Regions from separate parts of the Nonomuraea sp. NPDC050153 genome, predicted to be linked through region 1. Evidence: riboswitches for the same ligand, from Rfam matches in the RefSeq annotation. Region 1 holds a riboswitch; the other holds the start of a gene.
The links. A riboswitch is a leader RNA that binds a small molecule or an ion and turns the genes downstream of it on or off. The one in region 1 is predicted to bind cyclic di-AMP.
Positions count from the first base shown of each region.

Region 1 (3,266 bases):
GGGTTCACCACCCCCAACCTGCTGGAGTCGGAGACCGACAGGGAGCTGGTGACGGCCGCCCACCGGCTGGTGGTCCCCGCCGACCACACGAAGTGGAACACGGTCGGCATCAGCACCATCGCCGAGCTGACCGAGGCCGACGTGGTCATCAGCGACGCGGGGCTGCCTGAGGACGCACGCATGGAGCTGGCCGAACGGGCCGGAGAACTGATCATCGCGGAGGGCTCGCCTTGAAGCGCACCATCACCCACCTGGCCGACGGCCGTGAGCTGATCTATTTCGATCGGCGGGACGACGCCGACAGGAGCGCGATCGACCGGCGGGTGCTCGACCCCCGGCCGGTGGCCTCCGAGCTGCGGTACGACCCGCTGACCGAGGAATGGATCGCGATGGCGGGGCACCGGCAGACGCGCACGTTCCAGCCGACCGGCTCGGCGAACGAGTGCCCGCTGTGCCCGTCGTCGGCCACGAGGTCGACGGAGGTCCCGGCGTACGACTACGACGTGGCGGTGTTCGAGAACCGATTCCCCTCCTTCTCCGGAAATTTCGGGACTTATGTGGATCCAGGGGGCCTGAGCGAGGTCCGGCCGGGGGTGGGGCGGTGCGAGGTGGTCTGTTTCACCTCGGAGCATTCGTCGTCCTTCTCCAAGCTCTCCAGCGATCAGGTGGAGCTGGTCATGGAGGCGTGGGCCGACCGGACGGCCGAGCTGTCCGGGATCGAGGGCGTGGAGCAGGTGTTCTGCTTCGAGAACCGGGGCGAGGAGATCGGCATCACGCTGGCCCATCCGCATGGCCAGATCTACGCGTACCCGTACGTCACGCCCAGGACCAAGCTCCAGCTCGCCGCCGCCAGGCGCTACTCGAAGGGCAACCTGTTCGCCGACGTGCTGGCCGCCGAGCGGGCCGCCGGGACGCGCGTGGTGGCCGCCAACGAGCTGTGGACGGCGTTCGTGCCCGCCGCCGCGCGGTGGCCGTACGAGGTGCACGTCTACCCGCACCGGCACGTGCCCGATCTGGCCGCGCTGACGGAGGAGGAGCGGTCGGCGTTCGCGCCGCTCTACACCTCGGTGCTGAGGGCCTTCGACGACCTGTTCGGCGTGGTGATGCCGTACATCTCGGCCTGGCACCAGGCGCCCGTGCGGCAGGACCGCGAGCTCGGCTATCTGCACCTGGAGCTGTTCAGCATCAGGCGGGCGCCGGGCAAGCTCAAGTACCTGGCCGGGTCGGAGTCCGCGATGGGGGCCTTCGTGAACGATGTGCTGCCGGAGGAGGCCGCACGGATGCTTCGATCACAGGTAGATCACTATTAGATTTCTAATGGGGGTCGCGTGACTCGTGATCTACCACTAATATCCCTTTTGTGGCTGCCGTAACAGCAGTCACGCGCCTAATCCCGGGCGAGTCGCCCGGGAGCCGGGGACCCATTTGCACCTGGGGTGAATCCACTTCGGTGGTAGGGCACGCAGCTCCCAGCCCGAACCCGTCAGCTAACCCGGTCGGCAGAGGGAGAGGAACATCCACGTGGCGGCTCCGTCCCCCGCGGCCCTTGCCATCAGCCTCCTGGCCGCGGCCGCCGTCGGCCTCCTGCCGGCGACCGCGGCCTCGGCCTCGGCGGCCCCCAAGCCGTCCGAGACCCAGCTCCGCGCCCAGCTGAAGCAGCTCAACGGCAAGGTCGACAAGCTCATCGAGAGGTACAACCTCAAGCGGGTCGAGCTGGCCAAGGCGCAGGCGGCCGCCAAGGCGGCCAAGGAGCGACTGGCCGCCGCGGAGCAGGCGCTGGCCACGGCCGAGCAGCGGGTCGGCGACCTCGCCAGGATGCGGTACCAGAACCACGACCCCTCGTTGCCCTCCGCCCTGATGGTCCAGAACGGGGGTGGCGCCGCCCTGCTCGAACAGCTGACGGCCGAGCAGCAGGCGCTGGTCCAGGGCGTGGCCAAGGCCCGCGACGACAAGAAGAAGGCCTCCGACGAGGCCGCCGCGCTCGCCGCCCGGATCGGCGTGGACGCCAAGGACGTGTCCGAGCAGCGCGACGAGGCCGAGGACGTCATCGACGACATCAAGAAGAAGCTCCAGGACCTCGTGCCGTTCGGCCCCGGCCGTCAGTCCAACGGCAGTTGGGCGCCCGAGCTGCCCACGGGCTCGGACAACATCACGGCCCGTACGCGGCTGATGAAGGCGGAGCTGGAGAAGAACTTCAAGCTGCCGTTCACGGTGGGCTGCTTCCGCTCGGGCTCAAGCGGCGAGCACCCGCTGGGGCGGGCCTGCGACTTCATGATGAGCGGCGGCGGCTCGATGCCGTCGGCCATCAACAACGCCCTGGGCGACCGCATCGCGGAGTGGGCGCTCAAGAACAAGGGCAAGCTCGGCGTCAAGTACGTGATCTGGAAGCAGCGCATCAACATGGGCTCGGGCTGGCGGGGGATGTCGGACCGCGGCAGCATCACCGAGAACCACTTCGATCACGTCCACATCTCTATGTACTGAACCGGCGCATTGGGCCCTAAGGTCGGACATCGTGACTGAAGACACCCGGATCCCGCCGGCTCTCACCGGCGACGAGCGGACCACGCTGAACAACTGGCTCGAATGGCACCGCGCCACCCTCGCCTTCAAGTGCGCGGGCCTGTCGGACGATCAGCTGCGCCTGCGCTCCGCCTCACCCTCGACCCTGTCCCTGCTCGGCCTGGTCAGGCACATGGCGCACGTCGAACGCAGCTGGTTCCGCCGCGTGCTGAACGGCGAGGATCTTCCCAAGCTCTGGGACAAGGACCGCGACAACGACGCCGACTTCAAGGAGGTGGACACCGCCTCCGTCAAGGAGGCCTTCGCCACGTGGGAGGAGGAGATCGAGCGCGCCCGCGCCATCTCGGCCGCCAAGCCGCTGGAGGCCGTCGGCGACCGCAACGGACAGGCCTGCACCCACCGCTACATCCTCATCCACATGGTCGAGGAGTACGCCCGGCACAACGGTCACGCGGACCTGCTGCGCGAGCGCATCGACGGGGCGATCGGCGACTGACGGGGGATCGGGGCCCGGATCAGGACCCCGGATCAGTGTCCTGGATCAGTGCTCGGTGCGGAACAAGGCCCACACGGCCTTGCCGCCGCGGGCCAGCGGGTCCCAGCCCCAGCACTGGCTGTAGGTCTCGACGATGTAGAGGCCGCGCCCGTTCTCCGAGATGAAGTCCGGCTCCTTGGGCCGCGGCACCTCGTCGCTGGGATCGGCCACCGCCAGCAGCACGTGCGGCTGTACGCGCATCAGCAAG
Region 1 is NZ_JBITJQ010000052.1:52,552-55,817, forward strand. It holds gene ACIBQ1_RS58120 (DeoR/GlpR family DNA-binding transcription regulator) at 1-234, shown strand, start outside; gene galT (galactose-1-phosphate uridylyltransferase) at 231-1,310, shown strand; cyclic di-AMP (ydaO/yuaA leader) riboswitch at 1,375-1,516, shown strand; gene ACIBQ1_RS58130 (hypothetical protein) at 1,522-2,484, shown strand; gene ACIBQ1_RS58135 (DinB family protein) at 2,516-3,019, shown strand; gene ACIBQ1_RS58140 (ATP-binding protein) at 3,065-3,266, opposite strand, start outside.

Region 2 (3,266 bases), on a different contig from region 1:
CGGGGCCGGTGGTGAGGTGGAGGACGGCGCCGGCCAGCGCGCCGAGGAACATCGCCGCCACGGAGGCGGCCCGGCGCAGGGCGGCCCGTCCCGGTGCGTCGGTGGCCAGCCCCGTGAGGGTCGTGGTGAGGACGTTGGTGACCAGGTCGGGTACGCCGAGCGCGCGCACGGAGGCGTTCTGCAGGCCCATGCCGTAGCCGAGCAGTGCGATGAGGGCCGCCTGCGGCGCGGTGGCCCGGTGTCCGGCCACGAGGGCGACGACGAGGGCGGCGGCGACGAGGAGCGCGTGCGCGGCGGTGGCGGCGGCGAACGCGCGTCGCGGGTTGGTGGCCCGCCTGCTCACCCGGCCGGCGCTCCAGGCGCCGGCTCCGAAGGCGGCCAGGGCCACCGGCGAGGCCCATTTGGACATCTGCGCGGCCCCCGCCAGGGCGAAGCCGAGGAAGACGAGGTTGCCGGTCATGTTGGCGACGAAGACGCGGCCCAGGCCGAGGTAGCTGACGGCGTCCACGAGGCCGGTGACGAGGGCCAGGAGGATCAGCAGGGCGGGCAGGACGCCGTGCGGGTTGGCGCCGCTCGGGAAGAGCCCGTCGGCGATCCACCGCAGCCCGCCCCTCCTCACGGGCCCCTCCACGTGTGCGGTGGCATGGTGGGCGGCTCCTCGGCGAGGTCGTGGACGGCTTGCCTCGGGTCTTCCCCGGTGGCGGGCCGCCGCACGCGCGGAGGGCGAACGCGACGAGGGTGAACGCTAGGAGGGTGAACGCGACGAGCGCGCGTCCCGTTCGCGGGACGCGCGCTCGTTCGGCGCTGTTGGGGAGTCCGGGCTGTGGGGGAGTCCGGTCAGCCGCGGTACTGCGGGTAGCCGTAGCCGACGACCTGGGACTTGGGCCGGACGCGCTCCTCGACCTTGCCGCGGCCGGTGTTGCCCTCGACGGTCGTGATGGTGCCGTCGCCGTTGTCCTTCTCGACGAACCCGACGTGCTTGATGTCCTTGAGGTTCTTGCTGCCGCTCCACGAGAAGAACACGATGGCGCCGGGCTTGGGCTCGGTGCCGAAGCGGTCGTTGGCCTGGAACCACTTGGCGTGGGCGACGGTCCAGGAGTCCCAGCCGATCTGCGCGCGGGCGCCGGTGTGCTCGCCGACCCAGGAGACGAACATCGCGCACCAGGCGGCGTTCAGGTACTCGGTGCGGCTGCCGCCGTCCCGGGCGACGGTCTCCGCGGCCCGCTGGGAGTTGGCGTACCACTGCTGGAACTTGGTGCCGCCGCCGGCGGCGTTCTCGGAGATGCCGATCTGGGACTTGGCGAGCGCCAGGACCTGGGCGGCGGTGGCGGTGACCCTGGTCTCGCGGGAGCGCTCGGCGTGGTCGGAGACGGTGGTCGTGTCGATCGGCTGCTTCTCCGCGGCTCCGGCGCTCGTCATGTGGACGCCGAACACGGAGCCGAGGACGGTGGCGCCGAGCAGGGCGCGGGCGATGTTGTTCTTCGCAGCAGAGGTAAAGCGGAAGTTGGCCATCGAGGGGGTTACTCCTTGCTTCCATGCCGCTTACCGGGTTAGCTGACGGGTTCGGGCGTGGAAGCTGCCCTACGGCACCGAAGTGCCGATTCACCCCAAAGGACGTGGGTCCCCGGCTCCGCCCGAAGGCGGATTCAGCGGTCACAGGACGTTCCTGTGATGTGTCGTGCGATGGTCGGACAAGTCCGGACAAACCGGACGTATGTCTCAAGGATGCCCCAAACGTAATGCATGAGGCAAGAGGATTACAAATCCATAAAGGCCCAGCTAGGCGAGTTGCCTGCGAGCATCGGCCAGAAGCCCCATCATGGCAAGGGATTCGTCAAGCGGCATGATCGAACTTTCGGTCCTGCCTTCGGCCGTCGCGGCGCGGACTTCGCGGAGCTCTCCGGCGTACCCGTGGTTCACCGAATCGAGCGTGTACTCCTCCGGCTCCATCGAGGGCCCGGACAGTACGATCCGCTGCGGAGCCCAGAACGGCGCCTGGATGTCCACCCGCATCTGGGTGCCTACAACGCTGGCATGGTTCGGGTAATTCCCGAGCAACGAAGTCTCCACGAGAGCCTTCCTGCCATCGGGGTAGAGCAGCACGCCGCCGGCCTCCGCGTCGACGCCGTTGGGCGCCAGGGAGCCGGTGATCCGCAGGTCGGAGGGCATGCCGAGGAGCAACTGGGCCAGGCCGAACGGGTAGATCCCCAGGTCGAGGAGCGCCCCGCCGCCGAGCTCCGGCGCCCACAGCCGGTGCTCCGGCTCGTACGGCTTGGCGAAGCCGAAGGAGGCGTGCACCGAGCGCAGGTCGCCGAAGCGCTCGTCGGCCGCGATCCTCTGGATGAGAGGGTTGAACCTCATCCACATCGCTTCCATCAGGAACACGCCTGCCTCGCGTGCCAGGCGCACCATCTTCTCCGCGTCGTCCACGGTGGCGGCCAGCGGCTTCTCGCACAGCACGGCCTTGCCCGCGGCGATGGCGGCCTCGGCCACCTCCAGGTGCTGGGCGTGCGGCGTCGCCACGTAGATCGCGTCCACGGCCGGGTCGGCGCAGAGCCGCTCATAGGAGTCGTACGCCGACTCCGCGCCCAGCGTGGCGGCCAGCGCCTGCGCCCGCTCCAGGTTCCGCGAGCCGACGGCGGCCACCCGCATGCCCGGTTCGGCGGCGATGACCGCCCCGACGGTCTGCGCTATACGTCCTGTCGCCGCGATGCCCCACGCAAAATCTCGCACGCGGGAGATCGTAGACGAATCAGGTCATGTCAAACGTATCGGGGTCGGGTCCGATCCGATGGCCCTTGTTCATCGCGCCGATCGCGGCCATGTCCTCGGCGTCGAGGATGAAGTCGAAGACGCCGATGTTCTCGGCGATGCGCGACGGGGTGACCGACTTGGGGATCGCGACGTGGCCGAGCTGCAGGTGCCAGCGGAGCACGATCTGCGCGGGCGTCCTGCCGCACTTGTCGGACAGCTTGGCCAGCGCCGGGTCGTTCAGCAGGCCCTGGCCCTGGCCGAGCGGGCTCCACGCCTCGGTGAGGATGCCGTTGGCCTCGTGGAAGGCGCGCAGCTCGCGCTGCTGGAGGTACGGGTGCAGCTCGATCTGGTTGATGGAGGGCACGATGCCGGTCTCGTTCATCAGGCGGGTGAGGTGGGCGACGGTGAAGTTCGAGGTGCCGATGGCCTTGGCGCGCCCGTCACGGTAGATCTTCTCCAACGCCTTCCACGCCTGCACGTACTTGTCCTGCTGCGGCACCGGCCAGTGGATG
Region 2 is NZ_JBITJQ010000001.1:608,059-611,324, forward strand. It holds gene ACIBQ1_RS02890 (YoaK family protein) at 1-619, opposite strand, end outside; gene ACIBQ1_RS02895 (CHAP domain-containing protein) at 838-1,512, opposite strand; cyclic di-AMP (ydaO/yuaA leader) riboswitch at 1,525-1,662, opposite strand; gene ACIBQ1_RS02900 (Gfo/Idh/MocA family protein) at 1,780-2,733, opposite strand; gene ACIBQ1_RS02905 (aldo/keto reductase) at 2,753-3,266, opposite strand, start outside.
Region 2: it holds a riboswitch for cyclic di-AMP, as region 1 does, so the genes downstream of both, ACIBQ1_RS02895 (CHAP domain-containing protein) here and ACIBQ1_RS58130 (hypothetical protein) in region 1, are expected to answer to the same signal.